2 regions of the Bradyrhizobium sp. 40 genome follow, and region 2 is predicted to be linked to the other one. Evidence: predicted binding sites of a transcription regulator. Region 2 holds the regulator's gene; the other holds the start of a gene.
The links. The regulator LexA, encoded in region 2, represses DNA repair genes until DNA is damaged. The targets are predictions, from matches to a motif close to TGTTCNNNNTGTGTTCNG.
Positions count from the first base shown of each region.

Region 1: IVB40_RS01985 (helicase-related protein) is a predicted target of LexA. The motif match lies at 2,590-2,607, and genes of this name have one in related genera.

Region 1 covers NZ_CP064688.1:424,544-432,424, forward strand. Annotated here, with positions in the region: gene IVB40_RS01970 (DUF262 domain-containing protein) at 1-426, shown strand, start outside; gene rpmB (50S ribosomal protein L28) at 560-871, opposite strand; gene IVB40_RS01980 (DUF3108 domain-containing protein) at 1,473-2,282, shown strand; gene IVB40_RS01985 (helicase-related protein) at 2,888-6,304, shown strand; gene IVB40_RS01990 (RNA-binding S4 domain-containing protein) at 6,327-6,596, shown strand; gene fdxA (ferredoxin FdxA) at 6,729-7,067, shown strand; gene IVB40_RS02000 (CarD family transcriptional regulator) at 7,412-7,881, shown strand, end outside.
Region 2 covers NZ_CP064688.1:3,541,377-3,549,257, reverse strand. Annotated here, with positions in the region: gene IVB40_RS17250 (S41 family peptidase) at 1-833, opposite strand, end outside; gene IVB40_RS17245 (alpha-hydroxy acid oxidase) at 1,139-2,272, shown strand; gene IVB40_RS17240 (HAD family phosphatase) at 2,281-2,913, shown strand; gene IVB40_RS17235 (hypothetical protein) at 3,082-3,273, shown strand; gene glp (gephyrin-like molybdotransferase Glp) at 3,493-4,704, shown strand; gene lexA (transcriptional repressor LexA) at 4,881-5,582, shown strand; gene IVB40_RS17220 (hypothetical protein) at 6,031-6,465, shown strand; gene IVB40_RS17215 (ComEC/Rec2 family competence protein) at 6,597-7,881, opposite strand, start outside.

The DNA of each region.
Region 1 (7,881 bases), 3.1 Mb from region 2:
CTCGTTAGCCGAGGCGCGCTCTCAGCCACGTTCGCTGCAATGTTCGCTGTTACGGGCACGAAGAGCCTTGTTGACGGTAAGGCGATCGATCCCGCCACCTATATGGCCGGGTCAGAGACGAACTTTTTTGAAACGGTTTATTCTCGGGCCGAGCTCACTTCCGGTGGCTTAGCAAATGCAATATCCGCTCGCCTGTTTGGTAACGTTGTTCTTGCGGACCGAACGCTACTAAAGCAACAGGGACTGCAAGGTATGCGTCTTTGGATCAACGCCGCAGCGGAAGCTGGGGCATGGGACGTGCTCGCATCACAGTTCATTGACGCAGAGGCCGTAACAGCAATGCAGGTGAACGATCCAGTTGGGTTTATGTCGCGCCGCGTATGGTTGATGCGTCGCAGAGCGTTAGAATTGGTCGGAGCAGAATAGCATTCAGCGAATCTTGGGTTGAGCATCTGGCATAAACAAAAACGGCCGGATCTTCCGATCCGGCCGTCACGCAAACTCTTACTCGGCCAAGCCTACGCCTCGCAACGTAAGCCCTCGCCCAATCCTAAAATTCTTAGCTGGCCTTCTTCGCCGGCGCGGGCGTCGGGCCGACCTTCTTCTGGATGGCGCGCTTCAGCTCGAGGGCGCGCGGCGACAGCAGGTCGGCCTTGACCTTGAGCAAATAGGGATCGAGGCCGCCATTGTGGTCGACGCTCTTGATCGCGTTGGTGGAGACGCGCAGGCGCACGTTACGGCCCAGCGCTTCGCTGATGAAGGTCACGTTGACCAGGTTCGGCAGGAAGCGGCGCTTGGTCTTGATGTTGGAGTGGCTGACCGTGTGGCCGACCTGGGGGCCCTTGGCCGTCAATTCGCAGCGGCGAGACATGGTAAAATCCTCAATCTTTCCCAACGATGTGCGGCCGCCATTCGGGGCGCCACGGGCAAATTCTCTGTCCTTGCAGGGAGCGGGCGGACGTATAGGGGGGAAGGGGCGGGACGTCAAGGTTTTGGGGCGGCTGGGACGCCAGTTTCGCGCCCGGCACTCGGTGTCATCGCCCGCCTTGTGCGCACTCGCGCACTGGGGCGGGCGATCCAGTACTCCGCGCCGGTGCGGCTGACCAGAGGGGCCGCGGCGTACTGGATGCCCCGGTCAAGCCGGGGCATGACAGCGGTGGAGGTGGCGGGGTGAGGTGCGCGCTTCTGACCCGTCTGGATCACCAAAACGGCAATGATTATCGCGCCTTACCATCACATAAAGGGCGTATTCGCGCCCGAAGAGTCCGGTGGAGTTCCGGCGCGGATAGGCCCGGACGCATTGCTTGGCGCGGTTTTTGGCTTAAGTAACAACCGTTCGCGCCCGATTGGATTGTTTCGTGCTCACAACGCCTCATCTTGCGCCGAGCCTGCGCCCGAAGGAGCTGCGCTTAGCGGAGCGGCGCGCAAGGAATCCGCGCGCAAATCATCCGCGCTCTGCCGGTCGCTGGGTCATGGCGGCCCTTGGCGGGCTGGTTTTGGCGTGGGCGGCGGAGCCCGCGGCGGCGCAAGGCAAGCTCGAGGCGCAGTACGAGGCGACGCTGGCGGGCATTCCCGTCGGCAAGGGCGCCTGGAACATCGACATCCAGGACGACGTGTTCGCGGCCGCGGCCTCCGGCGGCACCTCGGGGCTGCTGAAATCGTTCGCGGGCGGGTCCGGCACCGGTGCCTCGCAGGGCCGCGTGGTCAACGGCGCGCTGGTCGCGACCGGCTATCAGGCCTCCACCACCACCTCGAAGAAGACCGAAGAGATCCGCATCACGCTCGACAAGGGCAATGTGAAGGATTTTGCCATCGTGCCGGAGCCTCCGGTCGATCCCGACCGCATCGTCGTCACCGACGCGCATCGCCGCGGCGTCTGGGACCCGATGACGGCCTCGCTGGTGCGCGTATCCGGCACTGGCGACGTGCTGTCGGCGGACGCCTGCCACGGCAGCGCCGCCGTGTTCGACGGCCGCATGCGCTACGAGCTCAAGCTCGATTTCAAGCGCATGGAGAACGTCAAGGCGGAGAAGGGCTATCACGGCCAGGTCGTGGTCTGCTCGCTGTATTTCGTGCCCATTGCCGGCTACATCCCCGACCGTCCCGTGATCAAATATCTCGCCGCCCAGCGCAACATCGAGGTCGCGTTCGCGCCGATCGCCGGCACGCGCATCCTGGTCCCGTTCTGGCTGAAAGTGCCGACGCCGCTCGGGCCGGCCATGCTGGAAGCCACGTCCTTCATCACCAGCGCCCAGCCGCCCAAGGTCGCGAAGACGCAGTAGGCCGGGCGTCCCGCCCTGAACCTCGCTTTCTGGCGAAAATAAACACGAATGATTTCAACGACATGCCTACTGTGCATGGGGTTGTTTTCGCACTTTTGTTTGGAGGGGGTCGAGGAGCGGGAATCCATTTGACTCCTCCCCGATTCTGATTCGACTCCGCGCCGTCCCCAGCTTTAACGAATCCGCCATCGAAACGTCGCTTGTGCGGCGGGGCAAAACTCCATCTAGTGCGAACCCATAAGCCTCCCGCGACATGTTGCGTGAACGGAACAGGACTCACGGGGGAGTCTGCGATTCGGCCGCGATTCGTTCTCAACTCGTTCCGAAGCTTAAAGCCAACGGGAAAAGCGTCGCAAAGTGAGACAGTTGCGCGAGGTTCGGGGAGAATGCTCCCACACTCTCGGTGTCATCGCCCGGCTTGACCGGGCGATCCAGTACACCGAGGCGTCTGTGATTGAGCCGAGAAGCCGCGGCGTACTGGATGCCCCGGTCAAGCCGGGGCATGACAGCGGAGAAGCCGAAGCCGGGTGACTTCCAGGCGCTTCGCGCCACCGCCCCAAAACAGCACTGACATTCGCCCCAATCGCCATTACCTAATCCCCCAGATGCCTTTTTCCTCCTCCCCCTTCGCTTCCGAGCGACTCCCCGGCGCCGGCGTCACCGCGGTGCTTGGTCCCACCAACACCGGCAAGACCCATCTCGCCATCGAGCGGATGCTCGCGCATCCCTCCGGCATGATCGGGCTGCCGCTGCGCCTGCTGGCGCGCGAGGTCTACAACAAGATCGCAGCAAGGGTCGGCCCCGATGCCGTCGCGCTCGTGACCGGCGAGGAGAAGATCAAGCCGAAAGCGCCGCGCTACTGGGTCTCCACCGTCGAGGCGATGCCGCGGGATCTCGACGTCTCGTTCCTTGCCGTCGACGAGGTGCAGATCGCATCCGATCTGGAACGTGGCCACGTCTTCACCGACCGCATCCTCAACCGCCGCGGCCGCGACGAGACGCTGCTGCTCGGCGCTGCGACCATGCGTCCGATCATCGAGCGGCTGCTGCCGGGCGTCTCCATGATCACGCGGCCGCGTTTGTCGCAGCTCGAATTCGCCGGCGACCGCAAGATCACGCGGCAGCCGCGCCGCACCGCCATCGTCGCCTTCTCGGCCGACGAGGTCTACGCCATCGCCGAGCTGATCCGTCGCCAGCATGGCGGCGCCGCCGTGGTGCTGGGCTCGCTCTCGCCGCGCACCCGCAACGCGCAGGTCGCGATGTTCCAGGACGGCGAGGTCGATTACCTCGTCGCCACCGACGCCGTCGGCATGGGCCTCAATCTCGACGTCGACCATGTCGCCTTTGCCTCCGACCGCAAGTTCGACGGCTACCAGTTCCGCCGGCTGACGCCGTCCGAATTCGCCCAAATCGCCGGCCGCGCCGGCCGCGCCACCCGCAACGGCACCTTCGGCACCACCGGCCGCTGCGCGCCGTTCGAGCCCGAGCTCGTCAATGCGCTGCAGAACCACACCTTCGACCCCGTGAAGGTTTTGCAATGGCGCAATTCGAAGCTGGATTTCGCTTCCCTCGGCGCGCTCCAGGTCTCGCTGAACCTCGCCCCCGGCCATGAGGCGCTGACGCGCGCGCCCATCGCCGAGGACATGCGCGTGCTCGATCACGCCGCCCGCGACGCCGAGGTGCGCGATGTCGCACATGGCAAGGACGCGGTGGAACGGCTGTGGGAGGCCTGCCAGGTCCCGGATTATCGAAAGCTGTCGCCGGCCGCCCATGCCGAGCTGGTCACGACGCTGTACGGCTTCCTGATGCGGAAGGGATGCATCCCCGACGCCTGGTTCAGGACCCAGATCGACCAGGCCGACCGCGTCGACGGCGATATCGACACGCTGTCGGCCCGGATCGCGCAGATTCGCACCTGGACCTTCGTCGCCAACCGTCCCGACTGGCTGAAAGACCCCGAACGCTGGCAGGGGATCGCCCGCGAGGTCGAAAATAAATTATCGGATGCGCTCCATGAACGCTTGACTGAGCGTTTCGTTGATCGCCGGACCAGTGTATTGATGCGCCGCCTGCGGGAGAACACGAGCTTGAATACGGAAATCGGCAAGACCGGCGAAGTCATCGTCGAAGGCCATGTCATCGGCCGCCTCGATGGCTTCACCTTTGCACCGGATGCGGCGGAAGCCGGCTCCGATGCGAAAGCGTTGCAGGCTGCAGCGCAGGCCGTGCTCGCCGGCGAGATCAACGCGCGCGCCGAAAAACTGGGCAATGCGCCGGACGAGCAGTTCGTGCTGACCTCGGAAGGCATCATCCGCTGGACCGGCGACGCCGTGGCGCGGCTGTCTGCCGCAGAGGACGCGCTGCATCCGCGCATCCGCATCATCTCCGACGAACGCCTCACGGGCGGCCCCCGCGACAAGGTGCAGGCCCGGCTCGAGCTCTGGCTCAAGACGCATATCGAAAAGCTGCTCGGGCCGCTGTTCGAGCTCAGCAAGGCCGAGGACGTCACCGGCATCGCCCGCGGTATCGCCTATCAGCTCGTCGAGGCGCTCGGCGTGCTGGAGCGCCCGAAGATCGCCAACGAGCTGAAGGACCTCGACCAGCCCTCGCGCGCGACCTTGCGCAAATACGGCGTCCGCTTCGGCGCCTATCACCTTTATTTCCCCGGTCTGCTCAAGCCGGCCGGGCGTGCGCTGGCCGCGCTGCTCTGGGCGCTGAAGCAGGACAATGTCGATCCCTCCGCGCTGTCGGGCGCGCAGCATCTGGCAAGCTCCGGCCGCACCTCGTTCCCGGTCGACAAGCAGCTGCCGCGCGATGCCTATCGCGTGCTCGGCTACAAGCAGGCCGGCGAGCGCGCCGTGCGCGTCGATATCCTCGAGCGCCTGGCCGACCTGATCCGTCCGGCGCTGGCCTGGCGCGAGAACGCGTCCGGCGAAAAGCCCGCCGGTGCGTTCGACGGCCGCAGCTTCGTGGTGACGCAGGCGATGACCTCGCTCACCGGTTCGGCCGGCGAAGACTTTGCGTCGGTGCTGCGTGCGCTCGGCTATCGCATGGACAAGCGCCCGCCGCTGCCGGCGAAGCCCGCTGCGGCTGTTGCCGAGACCCCTGTTGCTGAAGCCTCCAGCGAAGAGACACCCGCAACCGAAGCGCCGGTGGAGGACGCCGCCGCGCCCGCGGACACCGCGATCGAAGCCGCCGCCGAGCCTGTGACCGTCGAAGACGCGCCCGGCATGGAGCAGCACGACGAGCCCGCGCCTGAAGAGCCGGCGCTTGAGGCTTCCGTCACGCCCGAAGACGCTCCCGGCATCGCGCCACCTGCGGAAGATGCTGCGGCAGCCGTTGAAGCTGCTGAAACCGTGCCCGCTGAAACCGCGTCTGCCGAAACCGCGCCTGCAGAGACTGTTGCAACCGAAGCCGCTGCGTCGGCCGATGCGGCAGCACCCGTGGAGGCCGCGGCGACGTCCGCCGAGCCCGAGCTCATCGAGGTCTGGCGTCCCGCCGGCCGTCACGACGATCGCAAGCCGCGCCACGAGCGCCATCGCAACCCGCGTCACCAGCCGCGTCCGCAGGCAGCTGCTGAAGCCGGCGCTGCGCCTGCCGAAGGCGAAGCCCAGCCTGCCGCCGACGGCGAGAAGCGCGGTGAGCGTCATCGCCATGGCGGCGGTCATCGTCGCGATTCTGGTCGCGATGGCGGCAGGGATTTCCGCAAGCCGCGCGAAGGTGGCGCCGAAGCCGCGCCGCGTCCTGAGGACAAGAACCGCCGGTTCGAGGGCAAGAATGGCGGCAACAAGGACCGCGACAACAAGGATCGCAACAAAGGCAAGTTCGGCGGCGATCGCGACAAGGGCCGCGACAACCGTGGCCGCGACCGCGACAAGGGCCGCGACCGCCAGGGCGGGCCGTCGCTGCGTCCCTACGCATCGAGCGCCACCCCGCGCGAGCGCGATCGCCCGGTCGATCCGAACTCGCCGTTTGCAAAACTCGCTGCGCTAAAGGAGCAGCTGTCAGGGCGTAAGGAGTGAGCCCACGACCGAGCGGCAGCGCATTGACAAATGGCTATGGCACGCGCGGGTGGTGAAGGCGCGCACCTCCGCTGCCGAGCTTGTCGAGTCGGGCCATGTTCGCGTCAACGGCGCACGCGAGAAATCGCCAGGGCATGCGATCAAGATCGGCGACGTGCTCACCGTCGCGCTCGATCGCACCGTGCGCGTCTTGAAAGTCATCGCCTTCAACGAGCGCCGCGGCGATGCCGCCTCGGCCCGTGTGCTCTACGAAGAGCTCAGCGAAGGCCATCCGAATTCTCAGCGCAATTAATTGCGCTTTGAATTCATTTCTTGGTCGATCAAGCGCATAAAGCCGTCATGATCGGCCGTTCCTGAGCTTGCGGCGCCGGGCCATCCGCGCTACGCAAGCCGCGACTTTTAAAAGAGCTTTTCGGAGCGTTGGATGACTTACGTCGTCACTGAAGCGTGCATCAAGTGCAAGTACACCGACTGCGTCGAGGTCTGCCCGGTCGACTGTTTCTACGAGGGCGAGAACATGCTCGTCATCCATCCTGACGAGTGCATCGACTGCGGCGTGTGCGAGCCCGAATGCCCCGCCGATGCCATCAAGCCGGACACGGAACCGGGCCTGGAAAAGTGGCTCACGGTCAACGCCGACTACGCCAAGAGCTGGCCGAACATCACCCAGAAGAAAGAATCACCTGCCGACGCCAAGGATTTCGACGGCATGGAGGGCAAGTTCGACAAGTATTTCTCCTCGAACCCCGGCTCCGGCGACTAATTCGGGTCAAACTTAACCCTATTAGCGGCGTTATCGCTGAAAACCAGCCCTTAAGACCCCTAAATCATTGATTTTTGCGGGAAATGTGCTATATTGGGCACATTGAGCCGAACCCTGGTTAGCCCCGTCGGCCCCGTTGGGTTCCCGTGAAACCAAATGTCGAACAGGGGCGTGGCAGTTTCCGCGCGCAGGCTGTGTCACAGAAAACGCGTAAAAAGAGTACTTCAGCGAAGGCTTCCCATAAGGACGCCAAGAAAGTCGCCGCGGCCAGCCGTAGCGCATCCAAGGGTCGGACCGCGACTAAGGCGCCGGCTGCAAAGTCCTCGAAGAACAAAAGAAGCGCAATGCCTAACAAGACTGCCAAGCCGGCCGCGAAAGCGACCGTTGCCAAGCCTGTTGCCGCCAAGCCTGCCGCCAAGCCCGCTGTTGCAAAGACGCCCGCTGCCAAGGCTCCCGCTGCCAAGCCCGCCGCGCCGAAGGCTCCCGTTGCTGCTGCTCCTGCCAAGGCCCCTGTCGCTGCCGCCAAGCCGGCCGTGAAGCCCGCGGCTGTCGCGCCGAAGGTCGAAGAAAAGAAGGTCGTGACCCAGCGTCAGGGCTTCAAGGCCAACGAATTCGTCGTCTATCCTGCTCACGGTGTCGGCCAGATTCTGGCGATCGAGGAGCAGGAGATCGCCGGCGCGAAGCTCGAGCTGTTCGTCATCAACTTCATCAAGGACAAGATGACGTTGCGCGTGCCGACCGCCAAGGTCGCCAATGTGGGCATGCGCAAGCTGTCGGACCCCGCGCTGGTGAAGCGTGCGCTCGAGACCCTCAA
Region 2 (7,881 bases):
CGCTGGGTCTCCTCGGCGTTGCGGCCGCGGGTCGAGACGACTTCGCCACGCTGCAGGAACGCGCTCGACACCGACACGGCCTGGTCGAGCAGTCCGCCCGGATTGTTGCGCAGGTCCATCACGTAGCCGACCAGCTTCTCCGGCGGAACGTCCTTCGAGATCGATGCGATCGCCTTCTTCAGGCCGTCGGTGGTCTGCTCGTTGAACGAGGTGACGCGGATATACCCGATATCGCCGTTCTCGACGTGGAAGCGCACGGGGCGCACATGGATGATCTCGCGCTTGATCGCGACGTCGAGCGGGGCGTCGGCTCCCTTGCGCACGATCGTGAGCTTGGTCTGGGTCTCGACCGGCCCCTTCATCTTGTTGACGGCCTGCTCGAGCGTCATGCCCTGCACGGCATCGCCGTCGATCTTGCTGATGAGGTCGCCCGACATGATGCCGGCCTTGGAGGCCGGCGTGTCGTCGATCGGCGAGACGACCTTGACCAGCCCCTCCTCCATCGTGACCTCGATGCCGAGCCCGCCGAATTCGCCGGAGGTAGTCTCCTGCATCTCGGTCCAGGCCTTGTCGTTCATGTAGCGCGAGTGCGGATCGAGCGAGGTCACCATGCCGGTGATCGCACCTTCGATCAGCTTGGCATTGTCAGGCTTCTCGACATAGCTCGCCTTCACCCGCTCGAACACTTCGCCGAACAAATTGAGCTTGGAATAGGCGTCGTCCGCGCTCGCTGCCGCCCGTGCCGCCCACACGCCGCCGTGCGGACTGGCTACCAGAAGGGTCAGACACGCTCCGGTGAGCGCGCCCATTGGAAACAGCAGGGTTTTCCGCATGGATAGACTGGCCTTTTTGCTTCGCGGTTCGGTGGGGCTGGGGAGCCGCCATGCAAATGGCGATCCAGCCTGCTTCTCACAATACCATTCTGGTTTCTTCAAGGCCGGGATGCCACGCCGGCGGGTACACCGTAAAAATCCCATCGTCGGGGCCTAAACTTTTGGCAACGTTGCAGGACCCGGTTCGTGCGCAGCGGGGACGGCCGGCCGGCCCACGCCTTGCAGCCATGCCATTTTAGGATGGTTTTGGCGACCTGGACGGGTTAGGCGATGAGGTAAGGCTTCAAATTCTCGGGAGGATAACAATGAACGAAGCACCCCGCATCCAGCCGGACAGGAACGTCGAACTCGGCGCCAGCACCGAGCCGTTCCAGAATCTGCACGAATTCATCCGGAAAGCGCGTTCCAACCTCAACCAGAATGCCTGGGATTATATCGTCGGCGCGGCCGAAACCGAGACCACGATGCGTCGCAACCGCATGGCGCTGGACGAGATCGCCTTCCGCCCGCGTGTGCTGCGCGATGTCCGCAAGGTCACCGGCTCGGTCGAGCAGTTCGGCCGCAAGATGCGCCTGCCGGTGGTGCTCGCCCCCGTCGGCGCGCTCGAGATCTTCGATCCGGATGGCGCCGCGAGCGTGGCACGCGCCTGCGGCACTTTCGGTGCGGCGCACATGCTCAGTTCAGTGTCCGAGCCCGGCCTCGAGAAGACCGCCGAAGGTGCGCCCGACGCGCTGCGGCTCTACCAGCTCTATGTGCGCGGCGACGACGCCTTCGTCGCCGACGTCGTCAGCCGGGCTGAGAAGAACGCCTATGCCGCCTTCTGCCTGACCGTCGATACCGCTCATTACAGCCGTCGCGAACGTGACATCGCCAAGCGCTACGTTCGCGAGAGTCGCCTGCGCGCCACCGGCGGCGATTACCAGAAAGGTCTGGAGTGGCGGACCGTGAAGATGATCAAGGACAAGTTCAAGATCCCGCTGATCCTCAAGGGCATCGCGACGGCAGAGGACGCGCTGATCGCGATCGATCACGGCGTCGAATGGATCTACGTCTCCAACCATGGCGGCCGTCAGCTCGATCACGGTCGCGGCGCCATGCACGTGCTGCCCGAGATCGTTGACGCCGTGAACGGCCGCGCCAAGATCATGGTCGATGGCGGTGTCTGTCGCGGCACCGACATCGTCAAGGCGATCGCAGCGGGCGCCGACCTCGTCGGCATCGGCCGGCTGCAATGCTGGGCGCTGGCGGCGGCCGGCGAAGCCGGCGTGGCGCGCATGCTGGAGCTGCTCGAGGACGAAGTGCTGCGCTGCCTCGGCCTCTTGGGTGCGACCTCGTTCGCCGAGGTCAACAAATCCTGCCTGCACCACGCGACCGCAACCAACGCGCCGAGCGTGTTCAGCGCGTTTCCACTGTTCGACCACGAGCCATATCGATACTGAGTGAAAGGATGCAGGTGACATCGCTCTCTCCCGGCAGCGCGGATGCGCTTCTGTTCGATCTCGGCCGCGTGGTGCTCGATATCGATTTCTCCAAGGCGATCGCCTGCTGGGCGGGACACGCCGGCTGCAAGCCCGAATCCATCGTCGCGCGCTATGTGCGCGACAGCGAAGCCTATCGGTTGCACGAGATGGGCAAGATCAGCGATGAGGACTATTTCGCCTCATTGCGAGCGTCGCTCGGAATCGGCATTTCGGACGCGCAGTTCCTGGAAGGCTGGAACGCGATCTTCGCCGGCGAAATGCCTGACATCGCCGAGCTGCTGCCGCGGGCAGCGAAGCAGATGCCGCTGTACGCTTTCTCCAACACCAACCGGCCACACGTGGACCATTTCTCAAGGGAATATGCCGACCTCCTCGGCCATTTCCGCGAGCTGTATTTGTCGTCCAGCATCGGCCTGCGCAAACCGGATGCCGAGGCCTTCGACCACGTCGTCGCGGCGATCGGCGTGCCCGCCAGGCGTATCGTGTTCTTCGACGATCTTGCCGAAAACATCGAGGGAGCGCGGGCGCGCGGCTTGACGGCCGTGCATGTGACCTCGCCGCGTGATGTGGGGAACGCATTGAAAGCATTGGGCATCTGACGACGATCTGCCGCCGCGAGACCCCCGGAGATGCGGCCCAACGCGACTAATTTTGAAGAAGTTTAGGAACCCGATCACTTTGTGCATTTTTATACAGAGTTCCCGGAACGGAATACCGTCTTCCGGACTCTAGAGTCCGTTGGGACTTCTACAGACGGATGCATCATCGTGTTGGGCAAAACCTACCTCACCAAGCAGGCCTCACTTCTTCTTGAATTCGCCAGGACAACTTCAGATTCGGATCTTTCCGCCAAGCTTGTGAGCAAGGCCGCCGACCTGAAATCCCAGGCCGATCCGCTGCCCGACAAGGATCAGGGACCCAAGGCGCCCGACGTAACTCACGGGCAGCCAGGGAGCTGATCGATGCGGGCCGGGGCGCTCGTCGTTCTCGTCTTGCCATGACCATTGTCCTGCCGATCTGGCACGTTCTTCGGATCATGCCGCAACGCGCTTGATCCTGCCTTCCGGAACAATGCGGTGGGATGACTGCACCCGCTCGGCTGTTTTGCCTCTGCGCCCGCGCTCGGCTAGAAGACGTGCGGAACATTCGCCCGAACGTGCCGAGCAGGAGTTTTCGCCGTGGCCTTGATGCCGGTTTCCGACGCGCTTGCCGCGGTGCTGGCGGGTGCAGAGCCGCTGCCGGAAGAAATGATCTCCCTCGACCAGGCCTACCATCGCGTGCTCGCGCGTGACGTCGCGGCGCGGCGCACGCAGCCGCCGCAGGCGATGTCGGCGATGGACGGCTACGCGGTGCGAGCGGCCGATGCCGCGACGATCGATTCGGAGCTCACCATCATCGGCGAAGTCGCGGCGGGCCGACCGTTCGCGGGGATGGTCGGCGCCGGCGAGGCCGTGCGGATCTTCACCGGCGGCGTCGTTCCCGGTGGCGCGGACGCCGTCGTGATCCAGGAGGACACCGTCGCCGCCGGCAAGCGTATCACGATCAAGGAAGCCGCGATCGCCGGTCGGCACATTCGCCCCGCCGGCGTCGATTTCCGCGAGGACGACGTGCTCCTGCGCAAGGGAAGCCGTCTCACCGAGCGCGACCTCGCGCTCGCCGCCGGGATGAATCATCCGCACCTTGCCGTTTGCGGGCGTCCGAAGGTCGCGATTCTCGCCACCGGCGACGAGTTGGTGATGCCGGGCAGCACGCCCGGCCACGGCCAGATCGTCTATTCCAACGGCTACGCCCTGCACGCGCTCGCCCGCAGCGAAGGCGCCGAGACCATCGACCTCGGTATTGCCGCCGACACGCTGGAGGCCACCACCGCCGGCATCCGCCGCGCCCGTGAGAGCGGCGCCGACATCCTGATCACGACCGGAGGCGCATCGGTCGGCGACCACGATCTGGTCCAGCAGGCACTGCGGGACGAAGGCATCGCGATGGCGTTCTGGAAGATCGCGATGCGGCCAGGCAAGCCGATGATGCACGGGCGGCTCGGCGCAATGGGCGTGATCGGTCTGCCGGGCAATCCCGTGTCGTCCTACGTGTGCGCTTTCCTGTTCATGGTGCCGCTGATTCGTGCCCTGTCGGGCCGTTCAGTGATTCACCATCGCCGTGAGCGCGCCGTGCTCGGCCGCGATGTCAGCGCCAACGACCAGCGCGAGGACTATCTGCGCGCGCATCTGGAGGAGCGTGACGATGGCACACGCGTCGTTCTTCCCGTCAATCATCAGGACTCTTCGCTGCTTGCGAATCTCGCTGCAGCGCAGGTACTTCTCGTGCGCGCACCGTTCGCGCCGAAGGCCGAAGCCGGCACGGCTTGCGAAGTGTTGCGGCTCCCTGTTTGAGCGCCCCGGCAATGCGCGTTCCGCCAACTTTGCTCTGTTCACGGTAAATTAAGCAGTTGCGGAACATGTATCGAACATATAGTGTCCGTTCATGATTTGTTTCGAGCATGTAGCGGCATATTGCCGAATTCAGCGTCTCGGAATCGGACGACATCAACCGGGGGACTTTGGTCGAGATGTTAACGCGCAAACAATACGAGCTTCTGCGGTTCATCAGTGAACGTCTGAAGGAAAGCGGCGTACCGCCCTCCTTCGACGAGATGAAGGATGCGCTCGACCTGCGCTCGAAGTCGGGCATCCATCGCCTGATCACGGCGCTCGAGGAGCGTGGCTTCATCCGACGCCTGCCCAACCGCGCTCGTGCGATTGAAGTCATCAAGCTGCCGGAGCTCCAGGCAGCCGCCGGCAGCCGCCGCGGCTTCACGCCGAGCGTCATCGAGGGCAATCTCGGTAAGGTGCGTGCGAGCTCCAGCCTGCCCGCGGACGAGGGCGAACGTCCCGTCGCGGTGCCGGTGATGGGTCGCATCGCGGCCGGCACGCCGATCGAGGCGTTGCAGACCCGCAGCCATACTATCAGCGTACCGCCTGACATGCTCGGCTCGGGCGAGCATTACGCGCTCGAAGTGCGCGGTGATTCCATGGTCGAGGCCGGCATCCTTGACGGCGACATGGCGCTGATTCAGCGCAACGAGAGCGCCGATACCGGCGACATCGTGGTGGCGCTGATCGACGACGAGGAAGCGACGCTGAAGCGCTTCCGCCGTCGCGGCGCCTCGATCGCGCTCGAGCCCGCCAACGCGGCCTATGAGGTCCGCATCCTGCCGCCCAACCGGGTGAAGATTCAGGGCAAGCTGATCGGGCTTTACCGGAAGTACTGATACCGGGAGTACTTGATACCGGAAGTGCTTGGCGCCGCGCGCGCTTCCGATCGGCATCGCCGGTCAGGGATTGGAGCGGATCATCGTCCGCTCCGGCTGGGTAGTCTTTCTGGTTCTGCACAGACTATCCGGCCCCTCCTTCGGCGCTGGCTCCTCGCGACGCCCACGAAGCGGAACTGGTTCGCGGCGCAAGTGTTCGAGGAAACAGCGGCCAGCGATCAAGCTCGACCGTTGCAGTCAAGCCGGCGATATTCGCGCACGCGCCTCCCGAATGCATCGCAACTCGCTTTGTTCCTATTGAATTCGGGAAAGATAATGTGATCGCGGCTCGCGGAAACCAGCCGCAGATTTGCCCACAACCAAGCAGAGCGTTAATGCATCAACTCTGATAGAGGCCTGCGCCTCGATTAAGAGACGCGGGTTGCTATCCCAGCATGAGGAGCACCCGATGTGTGACTACAGCCTGCATGCCGTCGCGTCGCGCCCCGCCGAAGTCGGCGAGACGATCGTCACGACAAGCTTCCGCGGCACCTCGACGCGCGGCTTCGCCTCGGCAGCCGATCCGTCTGTTGCCGTCTGCCTGCTGCCGGGAACGGAGCTCGCCTTCGCCGACGACGTGCGCTACGATAATCGCTGGATCTGGACGCGCACCATCAATTCCCGCGTGGGCAAGTTCGGCAAGATCGATCCGCACGTTCCCGACCGCCATCACGACGCGATCGAATTCCCCGACGGCAAATATGTGCTGGTGACGCAGCTCGTCGAAGGCCAGCGCGCGACCGTGCTGCAACTGCCTGTGACCCAGCCGGTGACGGAGCGCGAGCACAAGGCGCAGGTCATCGTCGACAGGCAGCCGACCGTCACGCGCCTGCCGATCGGCTGACGCAGCCGGCTACGAGGTCGGAGGTCAAGATTGAATCGCCATCGCCGGCCGTGGCCGGCGAGATGGCGCGGTTTGCGCCCAGTGAATCCGAGCAGATGCACCAATCCACTGCATTGCTCCGCACCGTCAGATCAATCGTCGGCCTGCAAGTCGGTCTCCGCCGGCGTTGCGTCCTTGATGCGGGGCGCGATCGCCTTGGGCGCAAGGCTGCCGTCGAAATCACCCTCGCCTGCGCCGGCTGGCAACCAGGGGCGGCTCGCGCCTCTCGCCCTCACCGCCTGAACCACAAAGCCGTCACCACGCTGCGTCAGCGCCAGCGCACTCTGGCTGGCGAGCCGTTGCCGATCGACCACCATCGCCGCGCAATCGGGCGGCGCGGGGCGTGTCGTCACCACCAGCGCGGCCCGACTACAATCGTCCGCGAGAGCGTCGACGCGCAGTGCCAGCGCGACCAACCTCCCGTCGGCCAGTGGCGTCACGCAGCCCGATTCGTCACAGGACACGCCATCGGCCAGCGAGGCTCTGCCGGCATCGCGCGGATCTGCGTCGGCAGCGAGCCACTCCTTGAGCAGAAAGCTGTCCTTGCTCGTCCTGATCAGGTGCAGATGTCCGTCCCTGCCCCGCACCGCGACGCTGGCGCCATCCCCGGCAATCAGGATGTCGGGCTGCCGCGCCGACAGTCCCCAGAGGATCGCTGCCAGCAGGACCAGGGCGCCGGACCAGCGTAGCGGCGTGCGCAACAAGCCTAGCACAATGATTCCCAGGCTCGCCGCGATCAGCGGCGTGATCCCGAACGCCGGGATGCGGCCGACCGCGCCCGGTAAGGCCGCGACCCAGCGCGAGACCGCGACCATCCACTCGATGCCGATCCCCATCAGCCACCAGAACACGCTGTCCAGCCCGAACGGCGCAGCAAGCAGCCCCAACAATCCCGCCGGCATCACCAGCGCCGAGACCACCGGCATCGCGCCGAGATTGGCAAGCACGCCAAACGGCGTGACACGGTGGAAATGGAAAGCGGCGTAGGGCGTGGTCGCAAGTCCCGCAATCAGCGAGGCCATGAACAGCATCGCGATCTCGCGGCCACCCCACATCGCAATGCGCGCGGTCGCCGAATGGTCCGGCGAGGCAAACAAATTGGGCATGCCGATCTGCACCAAGGCGACGAGCCCGAGCGTTGCCGCAAACGACATCTGAAAACTCGGATGCACCAGTGCTTCCGGCGCGACCGCCAGCACGATCAGCGCGGCGACAGCAAGCGTGCGAAAGGTGATGGCGCGGCGATCGACCATCACCGCGATCAGCACTACCGCCGTCATGAAGAACGATCTTTGCGTTGCGACCTCCGCGCCCGACAGCAGCAGGTAGAACGCAGCAGCGACCAGCGCGGCGGCCGCCGACCATTTCTTGATGGCG